2 linked regions of the Accumulibacter sp. genome follow. The protein of the gene in region 1 interacts with the protein of each later gene in a pairwise test. Links are inferred from orthologs where the notes say so. Each region holds a gene or a part of one and is shown on either strand. Other genes may lie near its edges. The genes, in order: trkA and ptsN.

The links.
Region 2: the proteins of trkA (region 1) and ptsN interact in binary tests that used the Escherichia coli proteins (3 or more experiments, as listed by UniProt). The link is inferred for Accumulibacter sp. from one-to-one orthologs.

Annotation. Positions count from the first base shown.
Region 1 is NZ_JAZKUG010000001.1:1,232,083-1,248,232, forward strand. What follows is about bases 7,331-10,272. They hold trkA (Trk system potassium transporter TrkA), read left to right. Parts: upstream 7,331-8,057; coding sequence 8,058-9,488; downstream 9,489-10,272. Other genes in these bases: V5B60_RS05400 (sigma-54-dependent transcriptional regulator), read left to right, coding at 7,331-8,013; V5B60_RS05410 (TrkH family potassium uptake protein), read left to right, coding at 9,498-10,272. Also shown: def (peptide deformylase), read left to right, coding at 104-607; fmt (methionyl-tRNA formyltransferase), read left to right, coding at 604-1,530; V5B60_RS05380 (S1/P1 nuclease), read right to left, coding at 1,575-2,570; 16S rRNA (cytosine(967)-C(5))-methyltransferase RsmB, read left to right, coding at 2,648-3,997; V5B60_RS05390 (DUF4390 domain-containing protein), read left to right, coding at 3,972-4,598; V5B60_RS05395 (sensor histidine kinase), read left to right, coding at 4,595-6,748; more of V5B60_RS05400, read left to right, coding at 6,751-7,330; more of V5B60_RS05410, read left to right, coding at 10,273-10,952; hemE (uroporphyrinogen decarboxylase), read left to right, coding at 11,013-12,107; V5B60_RS05420 (primosomal protein N'), read left to right, coding at 12,408-14,438; V5B60_RS05425 (Ppx/GppA phosphatase family protein), read left to right, coding at 14,727-16,150. UniProt on the Escherichia coli protein: Part of the constitutive potassium transport systems TrkG and TrkH. May regulate the transport activity of TrkG and TrkH systems. Binds to NAD(+) and NADH.
Region 2 is NZ_JAZKUG010000001.1:1,837,617-1,845,432, reverse strand. What follows is about bases 4,829-7,816. They hold ptsN (PTS IIA-like nitrogen regulatory protein PtsN), read left to right. Parts: upstream 4,829-6,090; coding sequence 6,091-6,543; downstream 6,544-7,816. Other genes in these bases: V5B60_RS07890 (PsiF family protein), read left to right, coding at 7,562-7,816; hprK (HPr(Ser) kinase/phosphatase), read left to right, coding at 6,540-7,484; hpf (ribosome hibernation-promoting factor, HPF/YfiA family), read left to right, coding at 5,671-5,997; V5B60_RS07910 (RNA polymerase factor sigma-54), read left to right, coding at 4,829-5,654. Outside these bases: V5B60_RS07930 (type IV pilus assembly protein FimV), read left to right, coding at 1-1,777; recombinase RecA, read left to right, coding at 1,932-2,951; recombination regulator RecX, read left to right, coding at 2,962-3,408; lptB (LPS export ABC transporter ATP-binding protein), read left to right, coding at 3,420-4,145; more of V5B60_RS07910, read left to right, coding at 4,227-4,828. UniProt on the Escherichia coli protein: Seems to have a role in regulating nitrogen assimilation.

The sequences.
Region 1 (16,150 bases):
AGCCCGGCCGCCAAGCTTCCGGTGCGTGCGATACACGGACGCCGGCATTGTCGAGACACTGCCTTAAATTCTGCACGTAGTTACTTATTCGATCAAGTTTTTTATGTCTTTGCTGCCGATACTTCGTTTCCCCGACCCACGTCTGAAAAAGGTTGCCGCGCCGGTGGTGGCCATCGATGACGGCATACGCCGGCTGGCGCGCGACATGGCCGAGACAATGTACGAGGCGCCGGGGATCGGTCTGGCGGCGACACAGGTCGACGTGCACCTGCGTTTGATTGTCGTCGATGCATCCGAAACCCGCGACCAGTTGCTCGTGCTCATCAATCCGGAAGTCCAGGCGCAGGATGGATCTCAGAAGTGCGAGGAGGGCTGTCTGTCGGTACCGGGCATCTACGAACGGGTCGAAAGGGCCGAGCATGTGGTGGTGCGCTATCGTGACCTCGACGGGCGGGAACAGATCGTCGAGGCCAGCGGCTTGCTGGCGGTCTGCCTGCAGCATGAAATCGACCACCTCCAGGGGCGGGTATTCGTCGAGCACTTGTCACAACTGAAGCAGTTGCGCATCCGTAGCAAGCTGGCCAAGCAGGCACGGATCACTGCATGAGGCTGGGCTTCGCCGGGACGCCCGAGTTCGCAGCCGTTGCCCTGCGGGCCGTGCTGGCAGCCGGCCACGCGGTCGAGCTGGTGCTGACGCAGCCCGATCGTGCCGCAGGCCGTGGTCTGGCCCAGCGTCCGTCGCCGGTGAAGCGGTTGGCCCAAGTCGCGGGACTCAGGCTCCTGCAACCACCGACACTGCGTGACGCGGTCGTCCAGCAAGAGATTCGTTGCCGCGAGTTGGAGGTCCTGGTCGTCGCCGCTTACGGTCTGATCCTGCCGCAGGCCATTCTCGACCTGCCGCTGCGGGGCTGCATCAACATCCACGCCTCGCTGCTGCCACGCTGGCGGGGCGCGGCACCGATCCAGCGCGCCATTCTGGCGGGAGATCGGGAGACCGGCATCAGCATCATGCAGATGGACGCCGGGCTGGACAGCGGTCCGGTGTTGTTGTCGGCGGTGCAGGACATTCGTGACGATGACACCGCCGCTTCGCTACACGACCGGCTGGCCGAGATGGGTGCCGGCCTCGTGCTCGAGGTGCTCGATCGACTGCCGTTCGCCGGCTGCGAGCAGCCGGCGGAAGGGATTACTTACGCTGCCAAGATCGACAAGGCTGAGACTGTGCTCGACTGGCGCCAGCCTGCCGCGCAGCTCGCACGGCAGGTGCGAGCGTTCAATCCGCTGCCGGTGGCCCGTTGCATGCTGGGGGGCAACGTGCTCAAGGTCTGGGCGGCAACTCCGCTGGCTGCGAGCGGCTCTCCCGGCCTGATCCTCGCAGCTGGCCGGGACGGCCTGCTGATTGCCTGTGGAGAAGGAGCCCTGCGCATCGAAGAAGTGCAGCAGGCAGGGGGTCGGCGCATGTCGGCAGCAGATTTCCTCAACGGCACAGCGGTGCGGGTTGGCTCCCGCTGCACCTTGGTGGCGCCCTGAAGTGGCCTGTTGGCGCCTCGATAAAGGGCGCTGCCGGTTGGTCTTCAGTCTCCGCTGACGCATGTTCCACGTGAAACACCACGCATGTCCGGCTGCCTGGATGCCTTTCCGCTGGGAGCCTCGCGGCTTGCCAGCACGGTACGCAACAGATCGGCGAGTCGGTAGCCGGCCTCGCTGACGCGGCGATTGGCGATCTCCACCGCCTGCCGGTGAAAGTCGTGACCGATCGTCGGTACCTCTTGGCCACTTGGCGGGTACGCATGGTCACGCGCGAGGCGCCAGCTCTCGTCGATCAACCGCGCCGCCTCCGTTTCCCTTGGCGGTGGCGCATGGCGGCTCGTGAGGCTGCTGACCGCGGCTGCCAGACGGCTGTCGCGCAGCCACGGCGGGCCTGGCAGATCGTCCCAGTAGCGGTGCAGTGTCGTCTCGGGGTGGCGCGTGTTGAACGGATTGACGATGCGGACCGTGTTGCCGCCCTGATCACTTCTGCCGTCAGGCAAGTAGCGACTGGCAGCGTGCAACGGCTGATGCGCGTCTCCGACCAGGTGAATCAGCCAAGGCAAAGCGTAGGCACGCTCCGCCGGACTGGCGTGAGGGTTGCCGACCACCCGGGCCAGCCTCTCGATCTGCCGTTCGATGTCACCCGCTGGCGCCTTGCGGACTGTTGCGCCCTCGAGAGGCCGGTCGACGTAATGCCAGTCGAGCCGTCGCTCCATGTCCGGGAAGCCAGGCAACGTCGGCGTCGGTTCCTCGTTACCGGCGGTATAGAAGCGCTGGTCGCGGCGGATGTCGTCGGGCCAGGTAGAAGCTTCGACAAAAGCGCTTCGGCCAGGATCACCGTCCTTGCTGCGTGCCAGCCAGCGGCCGAAATCGGGATGCCCGCGAAGGATCGTCGTCACCGCGGCCTGGCAGGCGTGGTCGAGCTTCTCCCAGGCAATCATGGCGCTGATGCGATGGCCAGCGGCGTTCCACGCCGCTGCTGTCGGCGCGAGGCCGAGCAGCAGGAGCAGCAGGATGGCTTTGCCTGACGTTCGCAGCATGCATGCATTATCGGCCCTCGGTGCCCGGCTCGCCAGTTGCCGGCATCGTGCTAAACTCGCCGCACTCTTGAACGCCGATGAAAACCCAGCGCTTGCCCTCACCAACAGCCGCCCCGTCGCCGCGCGCCCAGCGGGTTCGCGGTGGGGCATCGGCCAGCCAGCCCAGTCGGCTGCCACCCGATTCGCTGGCCTTCAGCCTGCTGCTGGCGGCACGTGTCCTGGCTGCCGTGCGCGTTGGACGGAGTTTGACGCAAGCTCTGGCGCCGCTGGCCAGTGAGCCTGCTTCTGCCCGCGCCGAGGCGCAGGATGCCGCTTACGCGACGCTGCGGCGCTACGGCTGCGGCGAGTTCCTCCTGCGCCGCCTGCTCGCCAAGGCGTTGCCGCATCCGGAGACCGAGGCACTTCTGCTGGCCGCGCTGTATCGCCTCCAGTCGCGACCGGAGAGCGCCTACGTGGTGGTGGACCAAGCGGTGACGGCGGCTGGCGAACTGGCGGAAGGCGCCTTCAAGGGACTGGTCAACGCGGTCTTGCGCAACTACCTGCGCCAGCGAGAGGACCTCGAGCGCGCGATGCTCGACGACGAGGAGGCGAGACATCAGCACCCGGCGTGGTGGTTGAAGCGGCTTCGCCGCGGATACCCAGACTGCTGGCAGCGGATCGTCGCTTTCGCCAACCGGCCGCCGCCGATGACACTGCGCGTCAATCGGCGGCGCTGTTGCGTCGCGGAGTACGCGGCGAGGCTGAATGCCGCCGGCCTCACCGCGCGGCCCATCGGCCCGGCTGGCTTGTTGCTGGCCGACGCGGTTGCCGTGGACGCGTTACCCGGTTTTGCCGATGGCCTGGTGTCGATCCAGGATGCGGGGGCGCAGCGTGCCGCCGAGTTGCTGGCGCCACAGGCGGGCCAACGCGTTCTCGACGCATGCGCGGCTCCGGGAGGCAAGACCTGCCACCTTCTCGAACTGGCCGACGTCGAGTTGCTGGCGCTCGACGTCCAGGAAAGCAGGGTGCGAAGGATCAGAGACAACCTGCATCGCCTGCGCCTGCCCGCGACGGTGGTACTGGCGGACTGCCGGCGGAGTCCGGATTGGTGGGACGGACGAACCTTCGACCTCATACTCGCCGATGTGCCCTGTTCGTCTTCCGGTGTCGTGCGACGGCACCCGGACATCAAGTACCTGCGCCGCCAGAGCGACATCAGGCAGTTCGTTCACCTGCAGCGGGAAATCCTCGATGGCCTGTGGCCCTTGCTCAAGGCGGGCGGAAAGATGCTCTATGCGACCTGCTCGCTGTTTGAGGAGGAGAATGCGGCGCAGATCGACGCTTTTCTCTTTCGCCAGGCCGCTGCCAGGTGCCTGACCGAGGAACGCTTGCTGCCCCGGGAAGAACATGACGGATTCTATTATGCGCTACTGGAGAAGGCTGCTTAACGCCTGGCTTTGCGGCCTGCTGCTGTTCGGGTCTTCCACCATCCTGGCTTCCGACATCAGTGTCCGCAACCCCGTTCTTTCGCCCAGCGACGAAGGCTACCTGCTGTCGGCTGACTTCAACATCAATCTGAATGCCCGCCTCGACGACGCCATAGCACGCGGGGTCACACTGTACTTCGTCGTCGACTTCGAACTGACACGGGCGCGTTGGTACTGGCTCGACGAACAGGTGATCAGTCGCAGCCAGACCTTTCAGCTTTCCTACCACGCCCTCACCCGCCAGTACCGCCTTTCGAGCGGCGCCCTGCATCAGAGCTTCACTTCGCTCGATGACGCACAGCGGATCCTGTCACGCCTGCGCAACTGGCTTGTTCTCGAGCGCGGTGCCTTAAGATTTGGGGAGAGCTACCAGGCCGCCGTCCGCATGCGCCTCGACTTGAGCCAGATGCCGAAGACCTTTCAGGTCAACGCCCTTGCCAACCGCGACTGGAATCTGTCGTCGGAGTGGGCGCGATGGATTTTCACCCCGTCGGAACTCGTCGTACCGGTGGTGCCCTCGGCAGTGCCCGTACCCGCCGCCGCCGTTTCCGACAGCAGATGAAGAGCCTGATCGTCGCCGCCGCCTCCTTTGGCGGCATCCTGCTGTTTCTCCTTGCTTCGGCGAGCGCCAATACGGCGCTGTTCGCCAGCCACTATCCGTGGTTGCTCGGCCTCAACGCCATCGTCGCGCTTTCGCTCCTGGCACTGATCGCCTGGCAGTTGCACGCCCTCTGGCGGGAGCACCGGGCGCATGTCTTCGGTTCGCGTCTCAAGTTGCGCCTGATGATCATGTTCGGGCTGATGGCGGTGTTGCCCGGTGTCCTGATCTATGCCGTTTCGGTTCAGTTCGTGACCAAGAGCATCGAGACCTGGTTCGATGTCCGCGTCGAGAAGGCGCTCGAGGCCGGTCTCAACCTCGGACGCAGCGCGCTGGATTCGCTGCTCGAGGATCTGGCGGTGAAGGCACAGATCATGGCGCTCGAACTGGCCGATCGTTCGGAAACGCAACGGCGGCTCGATCTGAATCGGCTGCGTGAGCAGCACGGGGTGCAGTCGGCAGCGCTGTTCTCGACCAGCGGCGAACTGCTGGCGACGGCGACGGGCGATCTGGCGACGCTGCTGCCGTCGCAGCCGGCCGACGAGCAACTCCGCCTGGCCCGCCAGGAGCGCCGATATGCCGTCATCGAGGGCAGCGGTGAGAAGGATCTGACGCTGCGCGTCCTGGTCGCCGTCATGCCGGCTGGCCTCGCGGGCGAGACCCGCTTGCTGCAACTCATCGACCCGGTCCCAAGTGCCTTGGCGCTCAACGCCGACCGGGTGCAGACGGTGTACGCGGACTATCAGGAGCTGTCGCTGGGTCGCGAGGGCCTGACCCGCATCTATGCCATGACCCTGACGTTGACGGTGCTGCTGGCACTGTTCACGGCCATCGCCCTGGCCTTCGTTCTTGCCCGTCGCCTGTCGGCGCCGCTGTCCATTCTCGCCGAGGGAACGCAGGCCGTGGCCGCCGGCGACTACACGCCCCGTCAGGCGGTCTACAGTCGCGACGAACTCGGCGTTCTGACCCGCTCTTTCAAACAGATGACCAGCCAGCTCGACGAGGCGCGGCGCGACAGCGAGCGCCACCGCAGCGAACTGGAAGCGGCTCGCGCCTACCTCGAATCGATCCTCGCCAACCTCTCGGCCGGTGTCTTGGTCTTCGACCGGCGCTTGGTCCTGCGAACCGTCAACCAGGGTGCGTCGACCATCCTGTCTGACGATTTCGACGGCTTGCTGGGTCAGCCGGCCGATCTCTGGGTGCGCCAGCAGTTGCTCGGGAAGGCGATCGACCGCGCCTTCGTCCACCACGAGCGTCGCGAATGGCAGGAAGAGATCGAACTCGATCACGCCGGTGGCCTGCCGCAGATTCTGCTCCTGCGTGGCACCGAACTGCCCGCCGAGTCACACGGAGGCTATGTCGTCGTGTTCGACGACGTCACGCGACTGATCGCCGCGCAGCGCAGCGCGGCCTGGGGCGAGGTGGCGCGCCGTTTGGCGCACGAGATCAAGAACCCGCTGACGCCGATCCAGCTCTCCGCCGAGCGCTTGCAGATGAAGCTTGCCGATCACCTGAGTGGCGCTGACGCCGAGATGCTCGACCGGGCGACGCGAACGATCATCACCCAGGTGCAGGCGATGAAGCGCATGGTCAACGATTTCAGCGACTACGCGCGTTTGCCGGCACCCGACCTGGCGGCGGTCGACCTGAATGCGCTGATCGCCGAGGTACTCGGCCTTTACGAGACCTCCGGCGTGCACATCAAGCGCAAGCTCAACCTCAGGTTGCCGCTGGTTCTCGGCGACGCCACCCAGTTGCGACAGATCATCCACAATCTCCTGCGCAACGCCGAAGAGGCCCAGGAGGGGGCCGCTGCGCCATGTGTCGTCATCGTCACCCGCTGCGCAGAGAACATGGCCGAGCTGGTGGTGAAGGACCATGGGCCCGGGTTTCCGCCCGAGATCATCGCCCGCGTCTTCGAGCCCTACGTCACGACCAAGGCGCGTGGTACCGGACTCGGCTTGGCGATCGTCAAGAAGATCGTCGATGAGCATCATGGGCGCATCAGCATCAACAACCGTCAGCCGGTCGGCGCAGAGGTCAGCATCAGCCTGCCACTAGCGCCGCAAGCGGACTCCGACAGCCATTTCAAGAAGACTCTTTCCGGGACCTGAGCATGGCGCAAGTACTGATCGTCGATGACGAAATGGGCATTCGAGAACTCCTGTCGGAGATCCTGGCCGACGAAGGCCACTCGGTATGGCTGGCGGAGAATGCCGCGGCAGCGCGCAGGCTGCGTGCCGAAAGAAGACCGGATCTCGTCCTGCTCGACATCTGGATGCCGGACACCGATGGCATCTCGCTGCTCAAGGAGTGGTCGGCGGGCGGACTGTTGACGATGCCCGTGGTGATGATGTCGGGGCACGGCACGATCGATTCGGCGGTCGAGGCGACGCGCATCGGCGCAGCCGATTTCCTCGAGAAGCCGATCGCGCTGCAGAAGCTGCTGCTCACCGTCAAGAAGGCGCTCAAACATGAGACTTTGCAGGTCAAGAAGCCGCTGACTCTCGATGCCTTTGCCCACTCCCCGCTGTTGAAGGATCTCAAGCGCCGTCTGGAGCAGGCAGCGGCGAAGACGTCCGTACTGCTGTTGAAGAGCACCTCGGGTGCGATTGCCGAGATCTGCGCCCGCACACTGCAGACGCCGCTGACCCCCTGGCTCGACCTGTCGACCGCGAGTTCGGCACTGACGCAGGAGATGCTGCAGAAAGCCAGCGGCGGCGTCGTCTTCATCGCCGATCTGGCGCATCTCGGCAAGCTGCAGCAGATGAGCCTGGCCTTCGCCCTGGAGCGGCTCGAGCGTCTCAACCTGCAACTGGTGGCGGCTTCCAGCCGGCCGCTGGCAACCCTCGTCGAGTCAGGCTGGGATGCGGCGCTGGTGAGCCGGCTGGGCGAAGTGTGGGTGGCTCTACCGCAGATCTCGGGTCACGCCGATGATGTGCCGGAGATCGCCTCGCTGCTGCTGGCGCATCTGGCGGAGCGTGGCGAAGTGCCCTTGCGGCGTTTTTCCAGCGGCGCGCAGAACGCCCTCCGCATGCACCGCTGGCACGGCGAGTGGGCGGAACTGCTTGGCACGGTGCGCAACCTCGCCCTCTCCGCGCTCGAGGAGGAGATCAGCAGCGAAGACGTGACCCGTATCCTGCAGACCGAGGTGGTCGAGAACGGCGTGACGCAGGCCTTGCCGGCGGCCTTTTTCGACCAGCCGTTGCGCGAGGCGCGGGAGGCCTTCGAGAAGATGTACTTCGAGTACCATTTGACTGGCGAACGCGGTAGCATGACGCGTTTGGCGGAGAAGACCGGTCTCGAACGGACGCACCTCTATCGCAAGTTGAAGCAGCTTGGCCTGAACATCGGCCGGCGTGGCGACGAACGCGACTGAGGCGGGACCACCGGTTTCCTGCATGTCGGGGCAGAGGAGGGGCAGTGCGCATCGTGATCCTGGGTGCTGGGCAGGTAGGGGCCAGCGTTGCCGAGAGTTTGGCTTCCGAGAACAACGACATCACCATGGTCGACAGCGACCAGGACCGCCTCGCCTACCTGCAGGACCGCCTCGACATCCAGACGGTACATGGCAACGCGGCGCATCCTTCCGTTCTGGCGAGCGCCGGTGTGGACGACGCCGACCTGCTGATCGCCGTCACCCAGAGCGACCAGACCAATCTCGTCGCCTGCAAGGTGGCGCACAGTGTCTTCAACGTACCCTCGCGAATCGCCCGCCTGCGAGCCGCCGACTTCGTCGACAGCGAAAAGCTGCTGGCGCCCGAGAACTTCGCCGTCGATTACGCACTGGTACCGGAGAAGGTGATCACCGAATACATCGCGCGCCTGGTGGACTTTCCGGAAGCGCTGCAGGTGCTCAGTTTTGCCGGTGGTTCGGTGGTCCTGGTGGGCGTCCGGGCCTACGCGGGTGGCCTCCTTGTCGGCAGCCCGATCAAGGAGATGCGTGGCCACCTGCCGCCCGAGATCGATGGTCGCATCGCTGCCATCTACCGCCGCGACGGCGCCATCACGCCGAGCGGCGAAACGGTGGTCGAGGACGGCGATGAGGTCTTCCTGCTGGCCGCCGAGGAGCACATCCGGGCCGTGATGCGCGAGCTGCGCCGCTCGGTCGAACCGGTGCAACGGGTGATGATCGCCGGCGGTGGCAACATCGGGCTGCGCGTCGCGGAGGCGCTGCAGGCGCGTTGCCAGGTCAAGGTGATCGAGGTGGATCGACGGCGTGCCGAACACGTCGCCGGTGCGCTGAAATCGGCCCTGGTGCTCAGCGGCGATGCCACCGACGAGGAGTTGCTGCAGCAGGAGGCGATCGACGCGATGGACCTCTTCCTTGCACTGACCAACGACGACGAAGACAACATCATGGCCGCCTCACTGGCCAAGCGGATGGGCTGCGCCCGCGTCCTGGCGCTGATCAATCGCCGGGCCTACGCCGAACTGGTCCAGGGCGGCCCGATCGACATTGCCATCTCGCCGGCGCAGGTGTCGATCGGTTCGTTGCTGACCTATGTCCGGCATGGCGACGTGGCGCAGGTGCACAGCTTGCGACGGGGCGCCGCCGAGGCGCTCGAGGTGGTCGCACACGGCGATCGCAAGACGTCGAAGGTCGTCGGCCGGCGAGTTGACGAGTTGCCGCAGATTCATGGGGCCTTCATCGCGGCCATCGTCCGCGATCTCGACCGCCACCGCGACGTCGGCTACCTCGGGCTGGCGAAGAAGAAGCAGAAGGGCCGCGTGCTGATCGCGCACAAGGACGTGGTCGTCGAGACCGATGACCACGTGATCGTCTTCTGCCTGGACAAGAAGGTGGTCAGGCAGGTCGAGAAGCTCTTCTCCGTCGGCTTCCACTTCTTCTGAGAACGCGCCATGCAACGCTATTACCCGGTGGTGCGGGTGCTTTCGCTGGTCATCCTGATGTTCGGCATGACGATGCTGGTGCCGTTGCTGCTTTCATGGCTCATGCACGATGGCGCCGAGAGCGCTTTCGACGAGGCGGTCGTTCTCACCGTCGCCACCGGTCTCGGCCTGTGGTGGGCGACGCGCCGCGAGACACGCGACCTGACCATTCGCGACGGTTTCCTGATGGTCGCCCTGGTGTGGACCGTCCTGCCCGTTTATGCGGCGCTACCGCTGGTCCTGCAACTCAACCTCAGCTTCACTGATGCCTATTTCGAGGCGGTTTCGGGTCTGACGACCACCGGTGCGACGGTTGTCGTCGGTCTGGATGAGCTGCCGGTGTCGATCAACTTCTGGCGTACCCAGCTCGTCTGGCTGGGCGGCATGGGCTTGATCGTACTCGCCGTCGCCATCCTGCCGCTGCTGGGAATCGGTGGCCGGCAGATGTTCAAGGCCGAGACCCCCGGCCCGATGAAGGATTCGAAGATGACCCCGCGCATGGCGGAGACGGCGAAGGGGCTGTGGCTCGTCTATGTACTGATCTCGATCGCCTGTACGCTTGGCTACTACTGGGCGGGGATGTCGTGGCTCGACGCGATCATGCACATGTTCGCGACCATGGGCCTGGGTGGCTTCTCGAGCCATGACGCCAGCTTCGGTTTTTTCGATTCACCGGCGATCGAGGCGGTCAGCATCGCCTTCATGCTGATCGCCGGCTGCAACTTCGCCACCCATTTCCTCGTCCTCTCGCAGCGCTCGTTCAGTCCGTACGCGACCGATCCCGAGGCCGGCTGGTTCCTGCTGGTGACCATCGGCAGCGTCATCGGTATCGCCGTCTTCCTCGACGTGCATGAGGTTTATCCAACCTTCCTCGAGGCGCTGCGCTTTTCGGCGTTCAATGTCGTCTCGATCGCCACCACCACCGGTTTCGCCAATACCGATTACGCGCTTTGGCCATTCTTCGCGCCGTTGTGGATGCTGTTCCTGTGCAGTTTCGCCACCAGCGCCGGTTCCACTGGTGGCGGCATCAAGATGATCCGCGCCATCGTCCTCTACAAGCAGGTGTACCGCGAACTGGCGCGGGCGATGCACCCGAGCGCCGTGCACCCGGTGAAGATCGGCAACAGCGTCGTGCCTTCGAACATCCTCTTCGCCGTGCTCGCCTTCGGCTTCATCTACATGGTGTGCATCGTCTCGATGACCTTGCTGCTGTCGTTCTCCGGTCTCGAGATCATCACCGCGCTGTCGGCGGTCATCGCCAGTATCAACAACACCGGTCCCGGCCTCGGCGAAGTCGGGCCGGCGAACAACTTTGCCGGGCTCACCGATTTCCAGACCTGGGTGTGTACGGTGGCGATGCTTCTCGGCCGTCTCGAGATCTTCACGCTGCTGGTGGTCCTGACGCCTGCCTTCTGGCGCAAGTAGCATCGGCACCGGCGGACGATTCCCTGTGTGCAAACCAATCCCCGAACCGTGGAGCAGACTGTGAGCCGACCGAGCAACGACACCCTCCTGCGCGCCCTGCGCCGGCAGCCAACCGAGCAGACGCCGGTCTGGCTGATGCGCCAAGCCGGCCGCTATCTGCCCGAATACTGCGAAACGCGGCGACGTGCCGGCAGCTTCCTGCAGTTGTGCAAGAACCCGGCGCTGGCCTGCGAAGTGACGCTGCAGCCGCTCGCGCGCTACGACCTCGATGCCGCCATCCTCTTCTCCGACATTTTGACGGTACCGGATGCGATGGGACTGGGACTCTTCTTCACCGATGGCGAGGGTCCGCGCTTCGAACGCCCGTTGCGCGAGGAATGGGCGATCCGCGACCTGACGGCACCGGACCCCTGGGACCACTTGCGCTACGTGACCGATGCCGTCGCCGAGATCAGGCGGGCATTGCACGACTCGGTGCCACTGATCGGCTTCTCGGGCAGTCCCTACACCCTCGCCTGCTATATGGTCGAAGGTGGCGCGAGCAGCGACTACCGCCACATCAAGAGCATGCTGTACGGGCGGCCCGACCTCCTGCACCGGATTCTGTCGGTGACTGCCGATGCCGTCACCTCCTACCTCAACGCGCAGATCGAATCCGGCGCGCAGGCGGTGATGATCTTCGACTCGTGGGGTGGCTCGCTTTCGGCTGCAGCCTATCAGGAGTTCTCTCTGAGCTACCTGCGGCGGATCGTCGACGGCTTGATCCGCGAACGGGCGGGTGAGCCGGTGCCGTCGATCGTGTTCACCAAGGGCGGTGGCCTGTGGCTGGAGTCGATTGTCGACAGCGGTTGTGACGCGATCGGTGTCGACTGGACCATCGACATCGGCGAAGCGCGCCGTCGTGTCGGTCAGCGTGTTGCGCTGCAAGGGAACCTCGATCCCGCTGTCCTCTTTGCGTCGCCGCAGCAGATCGTCGCCGAAGCCACGAAGGTCCTCGCCAGCTACGGTGCCGATGGTTGCGGCCACGTCTTCAATCTTGGACACGGGATATCGCAGTTCACGCCGCCGGAAAACGTCAGAGCGCTGGTTGACGCGGTGCACCAACACAGCCGCGAACTGCGCCGGTCCGGAAACGAATTGACTCGGGGGAGTTGACTTGTTCACAGAAATGTCCCATGGGCGCGACGCCGCCGCCCGGTCTGCGAATGACGCCGCCCATGTTTTATAACTAAATGATTTATAAGTGTTTTTGAATTGCTGAATTTTTGGGCAAGTACGCTGCAGCCCTTGCTGCAAGGGCCTTCGCGAGGCTTTCCGGCGTTTCGATCCACAGAGTTGTCCACAGGTTCTGGGGACGAGCGAAAACGTGTGCTAATTGAGCGTCTTACCCTTCTTTGCCAGAATTTGCGCGAGCTTGTGGTGCTAAGTGGTCCAATCGGGACACCCGTCTGAGAGATGGCCGAACGACGGACTGAGCCGTGCTTGGTGCGCGTCGCGCTCGACCTGCCACTGCGCCGCCTGTTTGACTACCGTTGCCCGGACGATCCACCGCTGACCCTTGCCGATGTCGGCTACCGGGTCCGCGTCCCGCTGGGCCAGCGGCAGAGGATCGGCATCATCGTAGCCGTCGGTGTGGACAGCGACGTCAATCCAGAGGACCTGAAGCCGGTCGGCGAAGTCCTCCGCGACCTGCGCCCGTTGCCGGATGCATGGTTCCGGTTGACCCGATTTTGTGCTTCCTATTATCACGTGCCACTCGGCCAAGTCATGCTCGCCACGCTCCCTGCCAGACTGCGGACAGTGGCGGCGGTGAGGACGCGGGTTGGGCGGCACCCCGCGCAGGTCCGCCCAGCCCTGCAGCCACCACCGCTGACGGTCGAACAGCAGGCGGTCCTCGGTGCCGTGCTGGCCGGGGGAACGGGGTTTCGTGCCTACCTGTTGCATGGCGTGACGGGCAGCGGCAAGACCGAGGTATACCTGCGCCTGATCGAGTGGGCGCTGACAGCCGGACGGCAGGCGCTGGTTCTGGTGCCGGAGATCAACCTCACCCCCCAGCTCGAAGCACGCGTCGGCGAACGCTTTCCCGCTGCCGGGATGGTCAGTCTGCACAGCGATCTTGCCGAGGCGGCGCGCAGCCGCAACTGGCGGGCGGCATGTGGTGGCGAGGCGCGCATCGTTCTCGGTACCCGGCTGGCCGTGTTCACGCCGCTGCCGGAACTCGGTCTGATCATCGTTGACGAAGAGCACGACGGCTCGTTCAAGCAACAGGATGGGGTCCGCTACTCGGCGCGTGACCTGGCGGTCTTCCGGGCCCGCGACAGCGGCGTTCCGGTCGTTCTCGGATCGGCGACGCCGTCGCTCGAGAGCTGGGCGAACGCCATTGGCAACGGCGGACGCGGGCGTTATCGCCTGCTCACGCTGCGCCAGCGGGCTGTCGAAGGTTCTCGGCTGCCGCTGGTGCGCATCATCGACACGCGGCTCGAGAAGCCGCAGGACGGGCTCACGGGCACCCTCCTGCAGGCGATCGGGCAGCGACTCCAGTGCGGTGAACAGAGCCTCGTCTTCCTGAACCGGCGCGGTTACGCGCCCGTGATGAGTTGCCCTGCCTGCGGCTGGATCTCCGGCTGCCAGCGCTGCGCGGCGCACCTCGTGCTGCATCTGGTCGACCGCCGCCTGCGCTGCCACCACTGCGGTTATCAGACCCCCTTGCCGCGGCAGTGTCCGACCTGCGGCAACCAGGACCTGCGTGCCCTCGGCCGGGGCACGCAACGTCTCGAGATGGTTCTTGCCGAACGCTTTCCGCAGGCCCGTCTGCTGCGCGTAGACCGGGACTCGGCGAGCAGTCGCAAGCAATGGACAGAACTGCTGCGGCGGATCCACGACGGCGAGGCAGACATCCTGGTTGGCACGCAGATGCTTGCCAAGGGCCATGATTTTCCGAAGCTGACGCTGGTGGGAGCGATCGCTCCCGATGCCGCGCTCTTCGCCGCTGACTGGCGAGCACCCGAACGCCTCTTTGCCCAGTTGATGCAGGTAGCCGGGCGCGCTGGCCGGGCCGAGCGCCCGGGCGAAGTGCTGCTGCAGACGCAGTTTCCAGACCATCCTCTCTATCAGGCCTTGTGCCGCCATGACTACGAGAGCTTTGCCACCGCCCAACTCACCGAGCGCCGGCAGGCCGGGTTTCCGCCCTACACGCACCAGGCGGTCTTGCGCGCAGAGGCGCCACACATGGCCGATGCCATCGCTTTCCTGGTGGCGGCGCGGGATTGCGCGGCAGTCGCCGCCGCGGCGGCACTCAGCTTCTACGATCCGGTGCCGATGCGCCTGGCACGCCGTGCGAGCATGGAGCGGGGTCAGCTTCTCGTCGAGTCGCCGTCCCGTCGTGCCCTACAGGCCTTTCTCGCCGATTGGCTGACGCAGATCGAGACGTTGCGCGCTCCGTCACGGTTGCGCTGGCACCTCGAGGTGGACCCGCTCGATCTCTGACCGTTCGCTGGTAGTCGAGCGCCACGAAGCAGGAGCGGGCCGCCAGGCGCTCGCTGACCCTCGCGCTGCTCATCTCGCCGCAACAGGCCGACGAACGCTAGAGGACATGTCGCCGACGGGCGCCGCTTGACTGCCGGCGGTGAAGGCGCCGATACTCGAGACGAATGCGGCCCGCTCCGGCTGCCTGCTCAGCCGGTGTCCGTCCTTTCTCCGTCTGTCAGCCTGAGGAGTATTCCCGTGTCTTCCGATTTCGTCGCTGCCATCGACCTCGGGTCGAACAGCTTCCACATGGTCGTCGCGCGCATCAGCGACGGCCACGTCCAGATTCTCGACCGCTTGCGCGAGATGGTGCAGCTTGCCGCCGGACTTGACGACCACAACCGCCTGTCGGCGCAGGCCCAGCAGCGGGCCCTCGACTGTCTGGCGCGCTTCGCCCAGCGTCTGCGCCACATTCCCGCGGCGCGCCTGCGCATCGTCGGCACCAACACCCTGCGCCAGGCGCGCAACAGCGCTGACTTCGTCGCCCGCGCCGAGCAGGCTCTCGGTCATCGCGTGGAGGTCGTCAGCGGCCAGGAAGAGGCGCGGTTGATCTACCTCGGCGTCGCGCACAGTGTTGGCGATCTTGCCGGACAGCGCCTGGTGATCGATATCGGCGGCGGCAGCACCGAGCTGATCATCGGCGAGGCTTTCGACCCGCTGCACCTGGCCAGCCTGCGCATGGGTTGCGTCAGCCTCAGCCGCGCCTGTTTTGGTGATGGCCGGGTGACGGCCAACCGCTTGCGCCAAGCCGAACTGCTGGTGCAACTGCATCTCGAACCCGTCCGTGAGGAATATCTCGCGCGTGGCTGGGAAATGGTGACCGGTGCCTCCGGCTCGATCAAGGCGATCCAGGAGGTGATCGTCCGCGAGGGCTGGAGTCGCGCGGGGATCACGCTTGACGCGCTGCACCGGCTGCGTGGTGCCCTGCTCGAAACATCGGACATGGCGGGACTCACCAGCCGCTGGCAACTCGAGCCAGCGCGCGCGCGCGTGTTCGCCGGTGGCTTCGTGGTCCTGCATGGATTGTGCGAAGCACTCGGCATCGAGCGGCTCGAGGTCTCGGAAGGCGCCCTGCGCGAGGGGCTGATCTATGATCTGCTGGGTCGCATCCGGCATGAGGACGTGCGCGACCGGACCATCGCCGACGTCATCCGCCGTTTCGCGCTCGATCAGGCACAGGCCGAGCGGGTCAGCGCGACGGCGCTCGATCTGCTGCGCCAGGTGCGTGCCAGATGGGGTCTTGCCGGCAAGGATGCGAAGCACGTGCTCGAACGGGCCGCCCGCCTGCACGAAATCGGCCTGCTGCTGTCGCACGACCAGTACCACAAGCACGGCGCTTATGTCCTCGAGCATGCGGACCTGCCGGGCTACTCGCGCGATGACCAGCTGCTGCTGGCAGTTCTCGTCCGGCGCCACCGGCGTTCCTTCCCCGCCGATGCGTTCGCTGCCTTGCCGAAGGCGACGGTTGGTGCCGCCCGGCGTCTCTGCACGCTCCTGCGTCTGGCGGTCGTCCTGCATCGCGGTCGCAGCAGCGAGCCACTGCCGCCGATCGCCCTGCAGGTAGACCGCCAGCGCTTGCATCTGCTCTTCCCGTGTGGCTGGCTGGCAGCCCATCCGCTGACTCGGGCCGATCTGCAGATCGAGGCGGCGCTGCTGGCCAAGGCCGGCTTCGC
Region 2 (7,816 bases), 600 kb from region 1 along the record:
CGGAATCGCCCCTTTTCGTGCTGTCGTGATGGCGGCCATCCTTCCGCCGCTGGTCGTCTGGTCGACAGGGACCGCGCAGGGCGCCACTCTGGGAAAGATGACCGTGCTCTCGACGCTCGGCTCGCGCTTCGAGGCGGTGGTCGAGATGGCAAGCGGTGCCAGCGATGAAAAAAGGATGCAGGCCGAGTGCTTCCGCTTGGCGCCGACGGGCGAGGGGGATCTGCCGACCCTGCGCAATGCCCGCCTGACGGTCGAGGAGAGCGCTGGCCGCCGGCACCTGCGCATCTCCTCCGAGCAGACGATCAATGAGCCGCTGTTGCAGGTCAACGTGCGGGTTGGTTGTGGTGCAGAAACTGGCCGCAACTACGTCCTGCTGATCGACCCTGCGAATCGCCGCGCGCAGCCGGCGACCCTCGCGCGGCCACAAACCCGCGAACGGCAGTTGCCCGCGTCCGCTCTGGCCCCGGTGCCGCTGGCGACACCTGCCGCCGCCGAGGGCTCGCCCGGCCGCCCGTCAGCAGCGGTCGCAACCGTCGCAACCGCGGTTGCGGGGGCCTCAGCGCCGCCGCGCGAGCCTTCTCGCCGTACGACTGCCTCCGGCAGGGCCGGCGACCGCCTCCTGCTTTCGGGCGAGGACGAGGTCGTGAAGGCCCTTCCGGGCGACGAGCATCCCTTGCGGCTGAGCACCCGCCTGTCGACCGAACTGCTCGGGAAGAGCAACGAAAGCCAGCGGGCCATGTTGCGCATCGAGTACCAGCTGCTGTCTGCCCTGCATACGCAGGCAGCACAGCAGTTGGCGATCGCGCAACAGATACGGCAGCTCGAAAGTACCCTGGAGGCTCTGCACAGGAAGAATGCGACGCAGCCGCTGCCGTTGCCAGCCGCCGTCGCAGCGGCACCGACGGGCGCGGCCAACAGTGACAGGCCGTCGCGAGCGACGCGTGAGGCGTCGCCGGTCAGATTTCCCGGCCCGCCCGCTGCGGCCGCGCGCGAAACCGACTGGTGGTTCGAAGGAAGCCTGCTTCTGGGGTTGATCGCCGCTCTCGCCTGGTTCCTGCGCCGGCGGTCGCTGGCGCCACCATTGACCGCCGCGTCGACAAACGCCGAGCAAACGCCGGACACATCGGCAGAGCAGTCGCGCTGGGAACTGCAGATCGCCGATGATGGCAGCGAGAGACAGCGGGGTGGCGCAACGGCCATTGCTGCCGAAAGCCCGCGGGCCGACGACGAAGGCCACGTGCCGACGGCTTCGTCGTCGCTGCGCGGGAGCGACGACGAAGCGACGGCCGCCCTCGAACTCGCCGAGATCATGCTCTCCTTCGGTCGCACCAAGGGCGCTCAGCACGCCCTCGAGGAATTCATCGCCCAGCAGCCGATGGCGGCCGTGACGCCGTGGCTGAAACTGCTCGAGGTCTATCGCCAAGGCAACGAGCAAGCAGCCTTCGAGTCGCTGGCCCTGAAGCTGACGAGCCTTTTCAACGTCGCCGCACCAGCCTGGCAGGCAGCCGAACAACTCAACGCGCCGATCGTGACAGCCCGTGAGTTGGCACGGATGCCGATCGAGCAGATCCTGACACGCCTGCCGACCATAGACAGGATGACGCACATCAGGCGCGAACTGCTTCGTCTCTGGGACACGCCCGGCTGCCCGGCCTATCTCGACAAGCTCTTGCGCGACAACCGGAAGGGCGAACGCAGAGGCTTTGAACTCGCCGCCGTACGCGAGCTGCTCGTTCTGACGGATATTCAGCAGGAGCGTCCGCGGCCGGCGCGCTGACAAGCCGGACGCCTGCGCCGCCGCCGACGGCAACGCACCCAACCCGCTTCCATACTGTATTTGAATACAGTATAGTGAAGATGTCGGCGGCGGTCTCTGCAGCGTCGTCGAACGTGGGATAATTCCGATCAAGCAAGAACAAGGACGGGCGACAATGGACGACAACAGGTCGAAGGCTCTGGCTGTAGCGCTGGCGCAGATCGAGAAGCAGTTTGGCAAGGGTTCGATCATGCGCATGGGGGAAGGGAGCGTGGTCAACGACATCCCAGTCGTCTCGACCGGCTCCTTGGGATTGGACATCGCCCTCGGGATCGGCGGCCTGCCGCGTGGCCGCGTGGTCGAGATCTATGGTCCGGAATCATCGGGCAAGACGACCCTGACGCTGCAGGTGATCGCGGAGATGCAGAAGATCGGCGGCACGGCTGCCTTCATCGATGCCGAACACGCACTGGATCCCGGCTATGCGCAGAAGCTCGGCGTCAAGCTCGACGAATTGCTGATATCCCAGCCCGATACAGGCGAACAGGCACTCGAGATTGCCGACATGCTGGTACGCTCGGCGAGCGTGGACGTCGTGGTGATCGATTCGGTCGCTGCCTTGGTCCCCAAGGCTGAGATCGAGGGCGACATGGGCGACTCGCTGCCCGGCCTGCAAGCACGGCTGATGAGCCAGGCGCTGCGCAAGTTGACGGCCAACATCAACCGCACCAACACGCTGGTGATCTTCATCAACCAGATCCGCATGAAGATCGGGGTCATGTTCGGCAGCCCGGAGACGACCACGGGGGGCAACGCACTGAAGTTCTACGCTTCGGTCCGCCTCGACATCCGGCGCATCGGCAGCATCAAGAAAGGAGACGAGGTAATCGGCAACGAGACCCGGGTCAAGGTGGTCAAGAACAAGGTCGCCCCACCGTTCCGCGAAGCCATCTTCGATATCCTCTATGGCGAGGGGACCTCGCGTGAAGGCGAGATCATCGAGCTCGGAGTACTGCACAAGCTGGTCGACAAGTCCGGCTCCTGGTATTCGTACAACGGCGAGAAGATCGGCCAGGGCAAGGACAACGCACGCGAATACCTGAAGGGAAAGCCGGATGTGGCGCTGGAGATCGAGAACCGGATCCGCGCTGCGGTGAAGGTTCCGTTGCCGGGAACCGGTGTCGCGATCGCCTGAGGGCCGATTGGTGCCGGACGCGCTGCGCGACCGGGCCCTGCGCCTCCTGGCGCGTCGCGAACACACTCGCCACGAGCTGCTGGTCAAGCTGGCTGCCCAGGCAGAGGATCCACAGGAGCTGTCGGCAGTGCTCGACGATCTGAGCGGCAGTGACCTGCTGTCCGACCACCGTTACGCCAGCAGCCGCGTCAGGGTGCGCGCCGAACGTTTCGGCGATGCCCGCCTGGCGCATGAACTGCGGGCCAAGGGCGTTGCCGATGAGCTGGTCAGTGCGGCCCTGGCCGTTGCGGAAGACGAGCTGTCACGAGCCCGGCGCGTCTGGCTGCGGCGCTTCGGGCAGCAGCCGGCGGCCGCTGGAGACACCGGGCGTGCACGGCAGATGCGCTTCCTGGCCAGCCGGGGATTCTCTGCCGAGACCATTCGGCGCGTCCTGCGTGCCGCTCCTGACGACGAGTGAACACTTCCAAAATGCAGAGCACCCTGTTCGCAAGCATGCTGAACAAGCGCTACAAGGCGCGCACGGTCGTCCATGACGTTTCGTTCGAGGTCGCCAGCGGCGAGGTCGTCGGTCTTCTCGGCCCGAATGGCGCGGGGAAGACAACCTGCTTCTACATGGTGGTTGGTCTCGTTGCCTGCGATGGCGGCGCGGTCCGTCTCGATGACGTCGAACTGACGCACCTGCCGATCCACAAGCGAGCCAGACTCGGCGTGTCATACCTGCCACAGGAAGCGTCCGTCTTCCGCAAGCTGACGGTCAGCGAGAACATCCGGGCCGTCCTCGAACTGCAGCAGTGGTCGCCCGTGCAGGTCGAGGAGCGTAGCGAAATCCTGCTCGAAGAGCTGCACATCAGTCATCTGCGCGCGAACCCGGCCATGTCGCTCTCGGGCGGTGAGCGAAGACGGGTCGAAATCGCCCGCGCCCTGGCCACCGAGCCACGCTTCATCCTCCTCGACGAACCATTCGCCGGCGTGGACCCGATAGCCGTCCTCGACATTCAGCGCATCATCCGCTTCCTGAAGGAGCGGGGGATCGGCGTTCTGATCACCGACCACAACGTGCGCGAGACGCTGGGGATCTGCGACCACGCCTACATCATCAACGAGGGGCGTGTCCTCGCCGCCGGTCGTCCGGACGAAATCATTTATAATGAAAACGTCCGCAAGGTGTATCTGGGCGAGCACTTCCGCCTGTAATCGCGACAGCCCTTCGGCGATGATCCGAGAACCAGACGGGCAGTCTGCCATGGCGACACGGTGGCCCACCCGGTCCCGCACATGAAACCATCCCTCACGCTCAAGCTTACGCAGCATCTTGCGCTGACCCCACAGCTGCAACAGTCGATACGACTGCTGCAGCTATCGACGGTCGAGCTGGAACACGAGCTGGAGAAGTTCCTGCAGGAAAACCCGCTGCTTGAGCGGGCGGAGGATTACCCGCAGCCGGCAGCGTTACCGACTGAGCACGCCGACACCGAGTTCCAGGACGGAGAGGCGGGCGCAGAACCGTCGCCAGCCTCGACCAGCAGCGATGAGGACGACTGGGCGGACGACCACTTCGGCAGCGCCGGCTCGGCGGGTTCCTTTGATGGCGACGAGGATGATGACACGGATTACCAGGACGTGCAGGCCGCTGCCGTCTCCCTGCGCGACCATCTCCTCTGGCAACTTGCTCTGACATCCATCTCCGCCAGGGACCGCATTCTGGTCAGCTATCTGATCGACATCCTCGACGACGATGGCTACCTGTCGCAGTCACTCGAGGAAGTCGCGCTGGCCCTGCCTGAGGATCTCGACGTCGGGCTCGACGAGCTGCAGATCGCGCTGCGGTACCTGCAGAACCTCGACCCGACCGGTGTCGGCGCACGCAGCGCCCAGGAGTGCCTGACTCTGCAACTGGCCGCAGCGCCGCCGACAATGATCAGTAGCCTGGCGCAGGAGATCGTCCTGCAACACCTCGAGCTGCTGGCCAGCCACGACTTCGTACGGCTGAAGAAACAGACGGGCGCCGATGACGAGGCGCTGCGTGCGGCCCACCTGCTGATCTGCAGCCTCAACCCGCGCCCTGGCGCTGCCTATGCCAGCACGGAAACCCGCTACATCGTTCCCGACGTGGTCGTGCGCAAGCTCAGGGGCCAGTGGTCGGCAAGCGTCAATGCCGAAGCCTTTCCGCGGCTGCGGATCAACAGCCTGTACGCCCAGATCCTTTCCCGTCAGCGGGGTTCAGGCCTGTCCGTCCAGCTGCAGGAAGCACGCTGGCTGATCAGGAACGTCCAGCAAAGGTTTGACACGATCCTGCGAGTGGCGCAGGCTATCGTCGACAGGCAACGCCAGTTCCTCGAACACGGCGAAGTCGCCATGCGGCCGCTGGTCCTGCGCGAGATCGCCGAAACGGTGGGACTGCATGAGTCGACGATTTCGCGCGTGACCACGCAAAAGTACATGGCAACGCCACGCGGAATTTTCGAGTTGAAGTACTTCTTTGGCAGTCACGTCGGCACCGAAACCGGCGGAGCCTGCTCGGCAACGGCAATCCGTGCCCTCATCAAGCAGATGATTGCCACGGAGGAACCGACGAAGCCTCTCTCGGATGGCCAGATATCCGAGGTTCTTGGCCAGCAGGGGATTGTTGTCGCACGGCGAACAATCGCAAAATACCGTGAGTCGCTCAATATCCCTCCGGTCAGTTTACGCAAGTCAATCTAGAAGAAGGAGCCACACCATGAACCTGCAAGTCAGTGGACACCACCTCGAGGTCACCCCGGCGCTGCACGAATACGTCACCGGCAAGCTCGAACGAATCACCCGCCACTTCGACAACGTGATCGACGTCAGCGTGATTCTGTCGGTGGACAAGCTGAAGCAGAAGGCAGAGGTGACTGTTCACCTGGCAGGGAAGGATGTCTATGTCGAATCGGTCGACGAAGACCTCTACGCCGCGGTCGATGGCCTGGTGGACAAGCTCGAGCGTCAAGTGCAGAAGTACAAGCAGAAACTGCAGGACCACCATCGCGGCAACAAGATCACCGATCACATTGCTGCCGAGTAACCTTCAACGCCCGGCCAGCCGGACGATCGCCAGGCGGACCGTCCGGCTGCATCCTTTCGCGTTGGCCCCCGTTCTTCTTTCAGGTCTTGTCGCATGAGCCATATCACCCAGCTACTTCCCCTCGAGAACATCATTCTCGATCTCGACGTCAGCAGCAAAAAGCGCGTTTTCGAACACGTCGGGCTGCTGTTCGAGAACTATCTCGGCATTGCCCGCAGCACCGTATTCGACAGCCTCTTCGCACGCGAGAAGCTCGGATCGACCGGGCTTGGTCAGGGTGTTGCCATCCCGCACGGGCGAATCAAGGGTCTGAAGGATGCCACGGGTGCCTTCCTTCGGTTGGCTGCTCCGGTCCCCTTCGACTCTCCCGATGGCAAGCCGGTGGCGCTGCTGTTCATCCTGCTGGTTCCCGAGGTGGCCACCGAGCAGCACTTGCAGATACTGTCCGAGCTGGCACAACATTTCTCGGATCGCAGCTGTCGAGAGGCGCTGAGCAAGGCTCCCGATGCCCAGACCATCCGACAGATCTTCGCTGCCGGGCCATGACCGCCCAGCGTCAGTTCAGTGTGATCCAGCTCTATGAGGATCATCGCGAGAAACTGAGACTGACCTGGGTAGTGGCCGTCGGTGTGGACCGACAGATCGAACTCAGGGATCAAGGCTATTTCGGCGCCGAGGTCGTGGGCCACCTGAACCTGATCCACCCGGAACGTCTGCAGGTCATCGGACGCGCCGAGAACGCATGGGGCAATCGCGTCAGTGCCGAGCGTCTGCGCAATCAGGTGCGGGAACTGATGGCTGCACGGCCACCGGCGCTGATCGTCGCCGACGATGTCGAGGTGCTGCCAGCGATCCATGATGCCTGCCAGTCGACTTCGACGCCCCTGTTCGTCAGTCCGAAGCCCTGTTCGGCGGTGATCGACCTGCTGCGCATCTATCTTTCGCGCCGGTTGGCGGGGTCGACTTCGGTGCATGGCGTGCTGATGGACGTGTTCGGCATGGGTGTACTGATCACCGGTGACTCAGGCGTCGGCAAGAGCGAGCTTGCGCTCGAACTGATCACACGCGGCCATGGTCTGGTCGCCGACGACGTCGTCGAACTCGCATGCATCGCCCCGACGACGATTGAAGGGCGATGCCCGAGCATGTTGCGTGACTATCTCGAAGTGCGCGGGCTCGGACTGCTCAACATTCGCACCATTTTCGGCGAGACCGCGTCACGGCGCAGAATGAAACTCAAGCTGATCGTGCACCTGCAGAGGCCGACCAGCCGTTCGGACGGGCCTCGCCTGCCGCTCGACGCGCAGACGCAGGACATCCTGGGTGTCGCCATACGCAAGGTGGTGATTCCGGTCGCCGCCGGACGGAACATCGCCGTCCTGCTCGAGGCTGCGGTGCGCAACAGCATTCTGCAACTGCGCGGCATCGACAGCATGAGTGACTTCATCAACCGGCAGCAGCAGGCGCTGCTTGACGGCGAACTCTAGCGATGGCCTAATCGGAACTCCCCATCAATCCGAGGAGAAATGCCGTGAAAGCCGTCTTCGCCCTTGTTGCACTCGCCATAGCCGCCGGCAGCGCGGTCGCTGTCGACGAGAAGAAGGAAGCCTCGCCCGCGCAGAAGGCGCAGCAGGAGAAAATGAAAGCGTGCAATGCCGAGGCTGGTGAGAAGGGCCTCAAGGGTGACGAGCGGAAGAGCTTCATGAGCACCTGTCTGGGTGCCAAGCCGGCGCCGGCAACGCAACAGGACAAGATGAAGCACTGCAACGCCGGAGCCGGCAGCAAGCAACTCAAGGGCGACGAACGCAAGAAGTTCATG